DNA from 2 places in the Streptomyces sp. NPDC002104 genome. Region 1 is predicted to be linked to the other one. Evidence: riboswitches for the same ligand, from Rfam matches in the RefSeq annotation. Region 1 holds a riboswitch; the other holds the start of a gene.

What was found. Region 1 has a riboswitch for cobalamin ahead of metE (5-methyltetrahydropteroyltriglutamate--homocysteine S-methyltransferase). Riboswitches for the same ligand answer to the same signal wherever they lie in the genome.
Region 2: linked by a shared signal. The riboswitch ahead of ACWCP2_RS21945 (ribonucleoside-diphosphate reductase subunit alpha) and the one ahead of metE (5-methyltetrahydropteroyltriglutamate--homocysteine S-methyltransferase) in region 1 are both predicted to bind cobalamin.

The regions. Positions count from the first base shown of each region.
Region 1 is NZ_JBSFDF010000001.1:150,544-155,415, reverse strand. Features, by position in the region: gene metE (5-methyltetrahydropteroyltriglutamate--homocysteine S-methyltransferase) at 1-2,191, opposite strand, end outside; cobalamin riboswitch at 2,364-2,586, opposite strand; gene ACWCP2_RS00690 (DUF1269 domain-containing protein) at 2,807-3,298, shown strand; gene ACWCP2_RS00685 (SulP family inorganic anion transporter) at 3,450-4,872, shown strand, end outside.
Region 2 is NZ_JBSFDF010000026.1:18,487-23,358, forward strand. Features, by position in the region: gene ACWCP2_RS21940 (ribonucleotide-diphosphate reductase subunit beta) at 1-25, opposite strand, end outside; gene ACWCP2_RS21945 (ribonucleoside-diphosphate reductase subunit alpha) at 25-2,415, opposite strand; cobalamin riboswitch at 2,575-2,703, opposite strand; gene ACWCP2_RS21950 (GNAT family N-acetyltransferase) at 2,770-3,267, opposite strand; gene ACWCP2_RS21955 (YbdD/YjiX family protein) at 3,358-3,555, opposite strand; gene ACWCP2_RS21960 (carbon starvation CstA family protein) at 3,555-4,872, opposite strand, start outside.

The DNA of each region.
Region 1 (4,872 bases):
GGATCGCCCCAAGTCCCTTGCGCAGCAGGGCCGCCGCTTCCCCGGCCGAGGGGATGCGCGGGGAGTGGATGTCCCAGACTCCGGGGCCGACCTCGCGGGGGTAGCCCGCGCCGGCGAGCTCGTCGGCGACCTGCATGTGCGAGCGGGCCGCCTCCAGGCTGATGACGTCGGCGTCGAGGTCCTCGATGGCCCCGACGATGTCCCCGAACTCCGCGTAGCACATGTGCGTGTGGATCTGGGTGTCCGGTCGGACGCCGCTGGTGGTGAGGCGGAAGGATTCGGTGGCCCATGCCAGGTAGCCGGCGTGGTCGGCGGCGCGCAGCGGCAGGGTTTCGCGCAGGGCCGGCTCGTCGACCTGGATGACGGACGTGCCGGCCGCTTCGAGGTCCTTCACCTCGTCGCGCAGGGCGAGTCCGACCTGGCGCGCGGTCTCGTCGAGGGGCTGGTCGTCGCGTACGAAGGACCAGGCGAGCATGGTCACGGGCCCGGTGAGCATGCCCTTGACCGGCTTGGCCGTCTGCTCCTGGGCGTACGCGGTCCAGCGGACGGTCATCGGATCGGGGCGGGAGACGTCCCCGGCGAGGACCGGCGGGCGGACGTAGCGGGTGCCGTACGACTGGACCCAGCCGTGCTGGGTCGCGAGGTAGCCGGTCAGCCGCTCGGCGAAGTACTGCACCATGTCGGCCCGTTCGGGCTCTCCGTGTACCAGCACGTCGAGGCCCGTCTTCTCCTGGAAGGAGACGACCTCGCGGATCTCGGCCCGGATGCGGTCCTCGTAGGCCGCCTCGGTGATGCGTCCGGCGCGCAGGTCGGCGCGGGCGGTGCGCAGTTCCGTGGTCTGCGGGAAGGAACCGATGGTGGTGGTGGGGAGCAGCGGCAGGCCCAGGTGGGTGCGCTGGGCGGCGGCCCGTTCGGCGTAGGGCTGGGCGCGGTGGCCGTCGGCGTCGGTGATCGCCGCGGTACGGGCGCGGACCGCCGGGTCGTGGGTGATCCGGGAGGCGGCGCGGGAGGCCAGGTCGGCCCGGTTCGCGGCGAGTTCGGCCGCGATGGCGTCGGTGCCCGCGGCGAGACCCCGGGCCAGCGTGGTGATCTCGGCGGTCTTCTGGCGGGCGAAGGCGAGCCAGCGGCGGATCTGCGGATCGATGTCCCGCTCGGCGTCGGCGTCGAGCGGGACGTGCAGCAGGGAGCAGGAGGCGGCCACGTCCACCCGGTCGGCGAGGCCGAGCAAGGTGCCGAGGGTGGTCAGCGACTTCCGGTGATCGTTGATCCAGATGTTGCGGCCGCCCACCACGCCCGCGACGAGCCGCTTGCCGGGGATGCCGCCGGCCGCGGCGAGGTCGTCGAGGTTGGCGGCGGCCCGGCCGGTGAAGTCGAGGGCGAGGCCCTCCACGGGCGCCTTCGCCAGGACGGGCAGGGCGTCGCCGAGCCGGTCGAAGTAGGAGGCGACGAGCAGCTTGGGGCGCTCGGTGAGCGCGCCGAGCTCGCGGTAGGCGCGGGCGGCCGCGTTCAGTTCGGCCGGGGTGCGGTCCTGGACCAGGGCGGGCTCGTCGAGCTGGACCCACGAGGCTCCCGCGGCGCGCAGGGCGGCGAGGACCTGGGCGTAGACGGGCAGCAGCCGGTCGAGGAGGGCGAGCGGATCGAAGCCGGCCGCCACGCCGGGCGCGGGCTTGGCGAGGAGGAGGTAGGTCACCGGGCCGACGAGGACCGGGCGGGCGGTGTGCCCGAGGGCCAGGGCCTCCTTCAGCTCCGCGACCTGCTTGGCCGGTTCGGCGGTGAAGACGGTGTCGGGTCCGAGTTCGGGGACCAGGTAGTGGTAGTTGGTGTCGAACCACTTGGTCATCTCCAGCGGGGTCACGTCCTGCGTCCCGCGGGCCATCGCGAAGTAGCCGTCCAGGGCGTCCGCTTCGACGGCGGACCGGTGGCGGCCGGGGATCGCGCCGACCATGACCGTGGTGTCCAGGACGTGGTCGTAGTACGAGAAGTCACCGGTCGGAACCTCGGTGATGCCGGCCTCGGCGAGCTGGGCCCAGTTGGCCCGGCGCAGGTCGCGGGCGGTCTCGCGGAGGGCTTCGGCGCTGACGCGGCCCTTCCAGTAGCCCTCGGTCGCCTTCTTCAGTTCCCGGTTGGGTCCCTGGCGGGGGTAGCCGTACACGGTGGCCCCTACGGGCGCGGCTGCGGACTCGGTGGTCACGGAACTCTCCTTCGCGAGCGTGTCTCCATGAACCCGGTGACGGGTCGCGGACGCGAAGGGTGCGGCAGCGGGCGGGCCGCGAGGTCGCGTACGACGGGGTACGCGACGGAGGGGTCCGTCCGAGGTGCACGCCGACCCGCCCACGAGGTCACCGGGAAACCGTGCGCGGTCGATCGCGCACGGGCAACGGGCAGGTCTTCGGACTCGCGGGCGCGCGGACCACAAGGGCCCCCACCTACTGGCCGTCGCTTCCCAGGACCGGTTCCGGTCCCAGTGCGTATGACGGCGGTCGTTCCCACTCACCGCTGCGGGGCAGTCCCGGATTCCCACCGGGTTCCCTCTTACGACGCCTCCCGCCTGGCGGACGGGGGCGAACCAGCTGCGGGGCCCACACTAGGCCGACCGCCCGGGGAATGAACACGACTTCCCGCATGCCGGACGGTGACGTGGGACACGGATGGGCGCGAGACCGGCGGGCCGGGCACCGCCGAACGGGCGAATCACACTGACGGCCCGACAGATAACAGAAAGTTAGCTTAATTCTAATTATGGTGAATTGTCGGATTCTGGGTTGTACTGGACGCCGGTAACACCGTCCATGAACTGGAGCGTTACGTGGCATCCACCACTCTCACCGTCTGGAAGTTCCCCACACCCGAGGGAGCGCAGCAGGCGGAGTCCGCCCTGCTCGCCCTGCAGAAGGAACAGCTGATACAGGTGCACGACGCGGCGGTCGTCACCTGGCGCGACGGGGCCGAGAAGCCGAAGACCCAGCAGCTGAACAGCCTCACGGGAGCGGGCGCGCTCTCCGGCACCTTCTGGGGAATGCTCTTCGGGCTCCTGTTCTTCGTGCCGCTGCTCGGCGCCGCCGTGGGCGCCGCGGCCGGGGCCATCGGCGGATCGCTCTCCGACGTCGGCATCGACGACCAGTTCATCGACACGGTGAAGTCCGAAGTGAAGCCCGGGACCTCGGCGCTGTTCCTGCTCTCCTCCGACGCCGTGGTCGAGCGGGTCCGCGGCGCCTTCCCCGGCGGGCAGGCCCAGCTGATCCGCTCCAACCTCTCCGGCACGCAGGAGCAGCAGCTCCGCGAGGTCTTCGCCGCCTGAGCTGGCGCCGCCGGGGGCCCTGACGACGCCGTGACGCCGTGACGCCGTGGCCCGGGACCGGGGACTCCTCCCCGGTCCCGGGCCGCGGCGGTGACCCCGCCCCGTTGCGGGATGTCCACCGACCCGAGGATCTGAGGAAGGGGCCCGAGCGGTGAGCGTTCCGCGGACAGCAGGACCGCACGACAAGGACGGGGCGGGCTCCTTCGCCCCCTGGCTGCGCCGCTACCGCGGCAGATGGCTGCGGGGCGACACGCTGGGCGCCCTCACCGCGTGGGCGCTGATCGTGCCCGAGTGCGTCGCCTACGCGCAGATCGCCGGGGTCCCGCCGCAGAACGCCTTCTACGCGGCCCCGGTCGCCCTCCTCGTGTACGCGCTGCTGGGCCGCTCCAACTTCCTGCTCATCGGGGCCACCTCGGCCGCCGCGGTCCTCTCGGCCGCCACCGTCTCGGCGGTCGGTCCCGCCCCGCAGGACGCCGTCGGGCTGTCGGCCGCCCTCGCGGTGATCGTCGGCGCGGTGCTGCTGGCGGCGGGGCTGGCCCGGCTCGGGTTCCTCACCAGCTTCCTCGCCGAACCGGCCCTGGTGGGCTTCCTGTTCGGCATGGCCCTGACGATCGTCGTCCGGCAGGCCGCGAAGCTCGTCGGGGTGCCGGGCGGTGACGGCACCTTCTTCGAGCGGCTGTGGACCGTCCTGTCGGGGGCCCCGCACTGGTCCCTGGCCACTCTGGCCGTCGGGGCGGGCGCGCTGGCCCTGCTGTTCGTGCTGGAACGCCTCGCGCCCCGCCTGCCCGCCTCCCTGATCGTCCTGGTGGCGGCCCTCCTGCTGTCGGCCGCCCTCGACCTCGAAGACCACGGCGTCGACACCGTCGGGCACATCCCCCCGGCCGTGCCGGTCCCCCACCTGCCGGGGATCCCGGCCGCCGACTGGATCGCCCTGTCCGGGGGCGCCCTGGGCGTGGCCCTCGTGGTCTTCGCCGAGGCCTTCAGCATCGCCAGCCGCTTCGCCCGGGAACACGGCCAGGAGGTGGACGCCAACCGGGAGATGGCGGCCATCGGCCTCAGCAACATCGCCGTCGGGCTGTTCCGCGGGTTCGTCGTCTCCGGCAGCGCCTCGCGCAGCGCGGCCGCGGCCGGAGCGGGCGGCCGGACCCCGATGGTCTCCCTGATCGCGGCCGGGCTGATCCTGCTGACCGGCGCCTTCCTCACCCCGCTGTTCACGGACCTGCCCGAGCCGGTCCTCGGCGCCATCGTCATCTTCGCCGTACGCGGCTTCCTGCGGGTCGACGAGCTGCGCCGCTACCTCCGCCTGGACCGGCGCAGCCTGTGGGTCGCGCTCACCTCGCTGTTCGGCGTGCTCCTCTTCGACCTGCTGCCCGGACTGCTGCTCGCCGTCGCCCTCTCCCTCGCCCTGTTCATCGGCGCCGCCGGCCGGCGCGACGTCGCCGTCCTCGGCCGGCTGCCCGGGACCCGGCTGTACGGCGACACCACCGGGCACGAGGACGCCGCCACCGACCCCGCCGTACTGGTCCTGCGCCCCGACGGCAGCCTGTTCTTCGGCAACGTCAACCGGGTACGGC
Region 2 (4,872 bases), on a different contig from region 1:
TCTTGGTGGTGTCGGTGGAGCTCATTACTGGCAGGCCTCGCAGGACTCGGGGTTCTCAAGGGAGCAGGCCAGCGCGTCGGCGTCGACGGCCTGCGGGAGCGGGGTGGCGGCGGCCGGGACGGCGGTGCCGGACGCGGCGCGGGCGATCTTCGTCGCCGGGCGCGAGCGCAGGTAGTACGTGGTCTTCAGCCCCTGCTTCCAGGCGTACGCGTACATCGAGCTGAGCTTGCCGATGGTGGGCGTCTCCAGGAACAGGTTCAGCGACTGCGACTGGTCCAGGAACGGGGTGCGCGCCGCCGCCATGTCGATCAGGCCGCGCTGCGGGATCTCCCACGCCGTGCGGTACAGGTCGCGCACCTCCGCCGGGATCCAGCCGAAGCCCTGGACCGAGCCGGAGGACTCGCGCAGCGCCTCGCGGGTCTGGGCGTCCCAGACGCCGAGCCGCTTGAGCTCCTGCACCAGGTAGCCGTTGACCTGGAGGAACTCACCGCTCAGCGTCTCGCGCTTGAAGAGGTTGGAGACCTGCGGCTCGATGCACTCGTACACGCCCGCGATGGAGGCGATGGTCGCCGTCGGGGCGATGGCCAGGAGGAGCGAGTTGCGCATCCCGGACGTCGCGACGCGGGCGCGCAGCGCGTCCCAGCGCTCCGGCCAGTTCAGCTCGACTGCGTAGTGATCGGGGTGCAGGACGCCGCGGGCCGTGCGGGTCTGCTCCCACGCGGGGAGCGGGCCGCTGCGCTCGGCCAGGTCGCAGGAGGCCTCGTACGCCGCGAGCATGATGCGCTCGGAGAGCTTCGTGGACAGGGCCTTCGCCTCGGGGGAGTCGAAGGGCAGCTTCAGCTGGAAGAAGACGTCCTGGAGGCCCATCGCGCCCAGGCCCACCGGACGCCAGCGGGCGTTGGAGCGGCCGGCCTGCTCGGTCGGGTAGAAGTTGATGTCCACGACGCGGTCCAGGAAGGTGACCGCGGTGCGGACGGTCTCGTCCAGGCGCTCCCAGTCGATGTCCCCGGACTCGGCGAGGACGAAGGCGCCGAGGTTGACCGAGCCGAGGTTGCAGACGGCCGTCTCGCCGTCGTTGGTGACCTCGATGATCTCGGTGCACAGGTTCGAGGAGTGGACGACGGTGCCCGGCTCGGCGGTCTGGTTCGCCGTGCGGTTCGAGGCGTCCTTGAAGGTCATCCAGCCCTGGCCGGTCTGCGCGAGGGTGCGCATCATCCGGCCGTACAGGTCGCGGGCGGGCATGGTCTTGCGGGCCAGGCCCGACTCCTCGGCCTTGCGGTACGCGGCGTCGAACGCGTCGCCCCACAGGTCGACCAGCTCGGGGACGTCGGCGGGGGAGAACAGCGACCAGTCGGCGTCGGCGTTCACGCGGCGCATGAACTCGTCCGGCACCCAGTGCGCGAGGTTCAGGTTGTGCGTGCGGCGCTGGTCCTCGCCGGTGTTGTCGCGGAGCTCCAGGAACTCCTCGATGTCCGCGTGCCAGGTCTCCAGGTAGACCGCGGCGGCGCCCTTGCGGCGGCCGCCCTGGTTCACGGCGGCGACGGAGGCGTCCAGCGTCTTCAGGAACGGCACGATGCCGTTGGAGTGGCCGTTGGTGCCGCGGATCAGCGAACCGCGGGCGCGGATGCGGGAGTACGACAGGCCGATGCCGCCGGCGTGCTTGGACAGGCGCGCGACCTGGTGGTAGCGGTCGTAGATCGAGTCCAGCTCGTCCAGCGGGGAATCCAGCAGGTAGCAGGAGGACATCTGCGGGTGCCGGGTGCCGGAGTTGAAGAGGGTGGGGGAGGAGGGCAGGTAGTCGAGGCGGCTCATCAGCCGGTAGAGCGAGGCCACTTCCTCGACGGCCTGGACCGTCTCGTTCTCCGCGAGGCCGCAGGCCACCCGCAGCATGAAGTACTGCGGGGTCTCGATGACCTGGCGGGTGATCGGGTGGCGCAGCAGGTAACGGCTGTGCAGGGTGCGCAGGCCGAAGAAGCCGAAGCGGTCGTCGGCGCCCTCGGCGAGCGCGTGCGCGACCAGCGCGTCGAGCCGGCTCGCGTGCAGGCGGACGAAGTCGGCGGTGCGGTCGGCGATCAGGCCCTCGCGGTGGCCGACCTCGACGGACTCGGAGAAGGAACCGGAACCCTGGCCGGCGGCCTCGTCGCGGACGGCCAGCGTCAGCAGGCGGGCGGCGAGGCGGGAGTACGCCGGGTCCTCGGAGATCAGCCCGGCGGCCGCCTCGGTGGCGAGCGTACGGAGCTCCGCCTCGTCGGCGGCGGCGCTGCGGCCGCGCAGCGCGGCGGCGGCGACCCGGCCGGGGTCGGTGTCGGGCAGGTCGGCGGTCAGCTCGGTGAGCGTGCGCAGGAGCGCGGCCCCCGGACCCTCGTGGGCGGACGGGTCGGACTCGGCGCGCGGTGCGGAAGGCGCGATGGTCACGGGGGGAGCTCTCCCTCGCTCGGCTCCGGGAACACCTTTGGTGCGGGGCGCGAGGGGGCGCACGTGGGGAGCGCGTGCCTGGCAGGGCTGTGCGCATGCGCCACGTGGCGTCCACCGGCCCAACCGCGAGGCCCGGACGTGTCTGCACCCGGTTCGGTCGAGCCGGGCGCACTGTCGACAGGTCCTCGGACTTGCGGATGCACCGAGCGAGTCGGTGCATTTCATACCGTTGCGGGACAGTTCCGGATTCCCACCGGATTCCCCTGCGACGACAGCGAGCATGAGCATACATGTGGGGGCCGGTCCTTGCGTGAGCCCCCACATGTTGTGTCGCTCCCCGAGCCGGGTGCGTGACTACAGCTCCAGGCGGTAGGTGAGCAGGGGCAGGCCCGGAACCGGGTACCAGTCCCGCTCCGGCGTCCGTACGAAGCCCAGCCGGTCGTAGATCCGGTGCGCCCCGAGCATCTTCTCCGTGGTCGACAGCACCAGGTGGCCCACGCCCTCCAGCTCCCGGGCGCGGCTCACGCAGGCCCGTACGAGGGCCTCGCCCGCGCCGCGGCCGCGGGCCGCCGGGGAGACGGCCAGCATCCGGAACTCCGCCTCGCCGGGGCCCGCGATGTCGCACAGCGGGCTGCCGGGAGGGGCGAAGGTCACACCGCCGAGCAGCGTGCCCTCGTACTCCGCGACGAGCACTTCGCCGTCGGGGGCCCGGCCGGCGACATCGCGCAGCCTGCTCAGGTAGGGGTCGTCCGCGGAGAAGTGCAGCAGTCCGTCGTCGAGGTAGGCCCGTGCGGTGATCTCGCCGAGCTCTTCGTATTCGGCGGCCGCCGCCGTCCTGATGATGATGTCCATGGCATCGAGTGTGCGACAGGGAAAGGGAAGGGGCCGCCGCGTTCCGTCGGGTGGACGGTGGACGCGGCGGCCCCTGCGGGACCCGCCCGTTCAGCAGCAGCGGAACCCTTCGCGCGGGTCGCCCTCACGGGCGTCCGTGCGGGCCCGTTCGAAGGCCCGGCGGGACGGGACCGGCGCGTCCGGGTCGTGCGTACGGGCGTGCGCGACGTAGCGGTCGTAGGCGGCCTCGCCCGAGAACTCCCGTACGAAGTACCGGGCCCGGCCCAGTACGTGGCGCAGGCGGGTCATCACGCCGGCTCGCGTACGGGGTCCTTCGCGAGGCCCCCGCCCGAATCGAGCCCGGCGGCCGCGAGCTCGGCCCGCTCCTCGGCGGTGGGGATGAGCCCGGCCGGGGCGACGAGCTTGGACTCGGTCCACGGGACCTCGGCCAGGGTGACCGACTCGGGCTTGCGGATGGCCCCCAGGCAGGTCCGGGCCGCGTCCACGAGCACGATGACGATCAGCAGGGCGAAGAACACCGACAGCACGCCGTCCACCGTGGCGTTGGTGACCACGGTGTGCATCTCGTCCATGGTCTTGGCGGGCTTGAGGATCTTGCCCGCGTCGATCCCGTCCTGGTAGACGTCCCGCTGGGCGAAGAAGCCGATCTTCGGGTTGTCCGAGAAGATCTTCTGGTAGCTGGCGGTGAGCGTGACGGCCAGGTCCCAGGCCAGCGGAACGCCCGTCACCCAGGCCCACTTGAGCCGGCCCGACTTGATCAGCAGGGTGGTGCAGACGGCCAGGGCGACCGCCGCGAGCAGCTGGTTCGCGATGCCGAACAGCGGGAAGAGCTGGTTGATGCCGCCCAGCGGGTCCTTGACGCCGACCCACAGGAAGTAGCCCCAGCCGCCGACGACGATCGCGCTGGCGAACCAGACGCCGGGCTTCCAGCTGACGTCCTTGAAGGACTTGTGCACGTTGCCGAGGGTGTCCTGGAGCATGAAGCGGCCCACGCGGGTACCGGCGTCCACGGTCGTCAGGATGAACAGGGCCTCGAACATGATCGCGAAGTGGTACCAGAACGCCTTCATCGAGGAGCCGCCGACCACGGCCGAGAAGATCTCCGACATTCCGAGTGCGAAGGTCGGTGCGCCACCGGTACGGGACAGCAGGCTGGTCTCCTCCACGTCCTTCGCGGCCTGGGCGAGGGCGTCGGGGGAGATGGCGAAGCCGAAGTTCGTGACGGCCTGCGAGGCCGTCTCGACGGTGGCGCCGACGACCCCGCCGGGGGAGTTGATGGCGAAGTACAGGCCGGGGTCGATGATGCAGGCCGCGATGATCGCCATGATGGCGACGAAGGACTCGGTCAGCATCGCGCCGTAGCCGATGACCCGGACCTGGGTCTCCTTCTGGATCATCTTGGGGGTGGTGCCCGAGGAGACCAGGGAGTGGAAGCCGGACAGGGCTCCGCAGGCGATGGTGATGAAGACGAACGGGAACATCGAGCCGGCGAAGACCGGGCCGTCGCCGCGCGAGGCGAACTCGGTGACCGCGGGCATCTTCAGCGTCGGCATGGCGATGACCACGCCCACGGCCAGCAGCCCGATGGTTCCGACCTTCATGAAG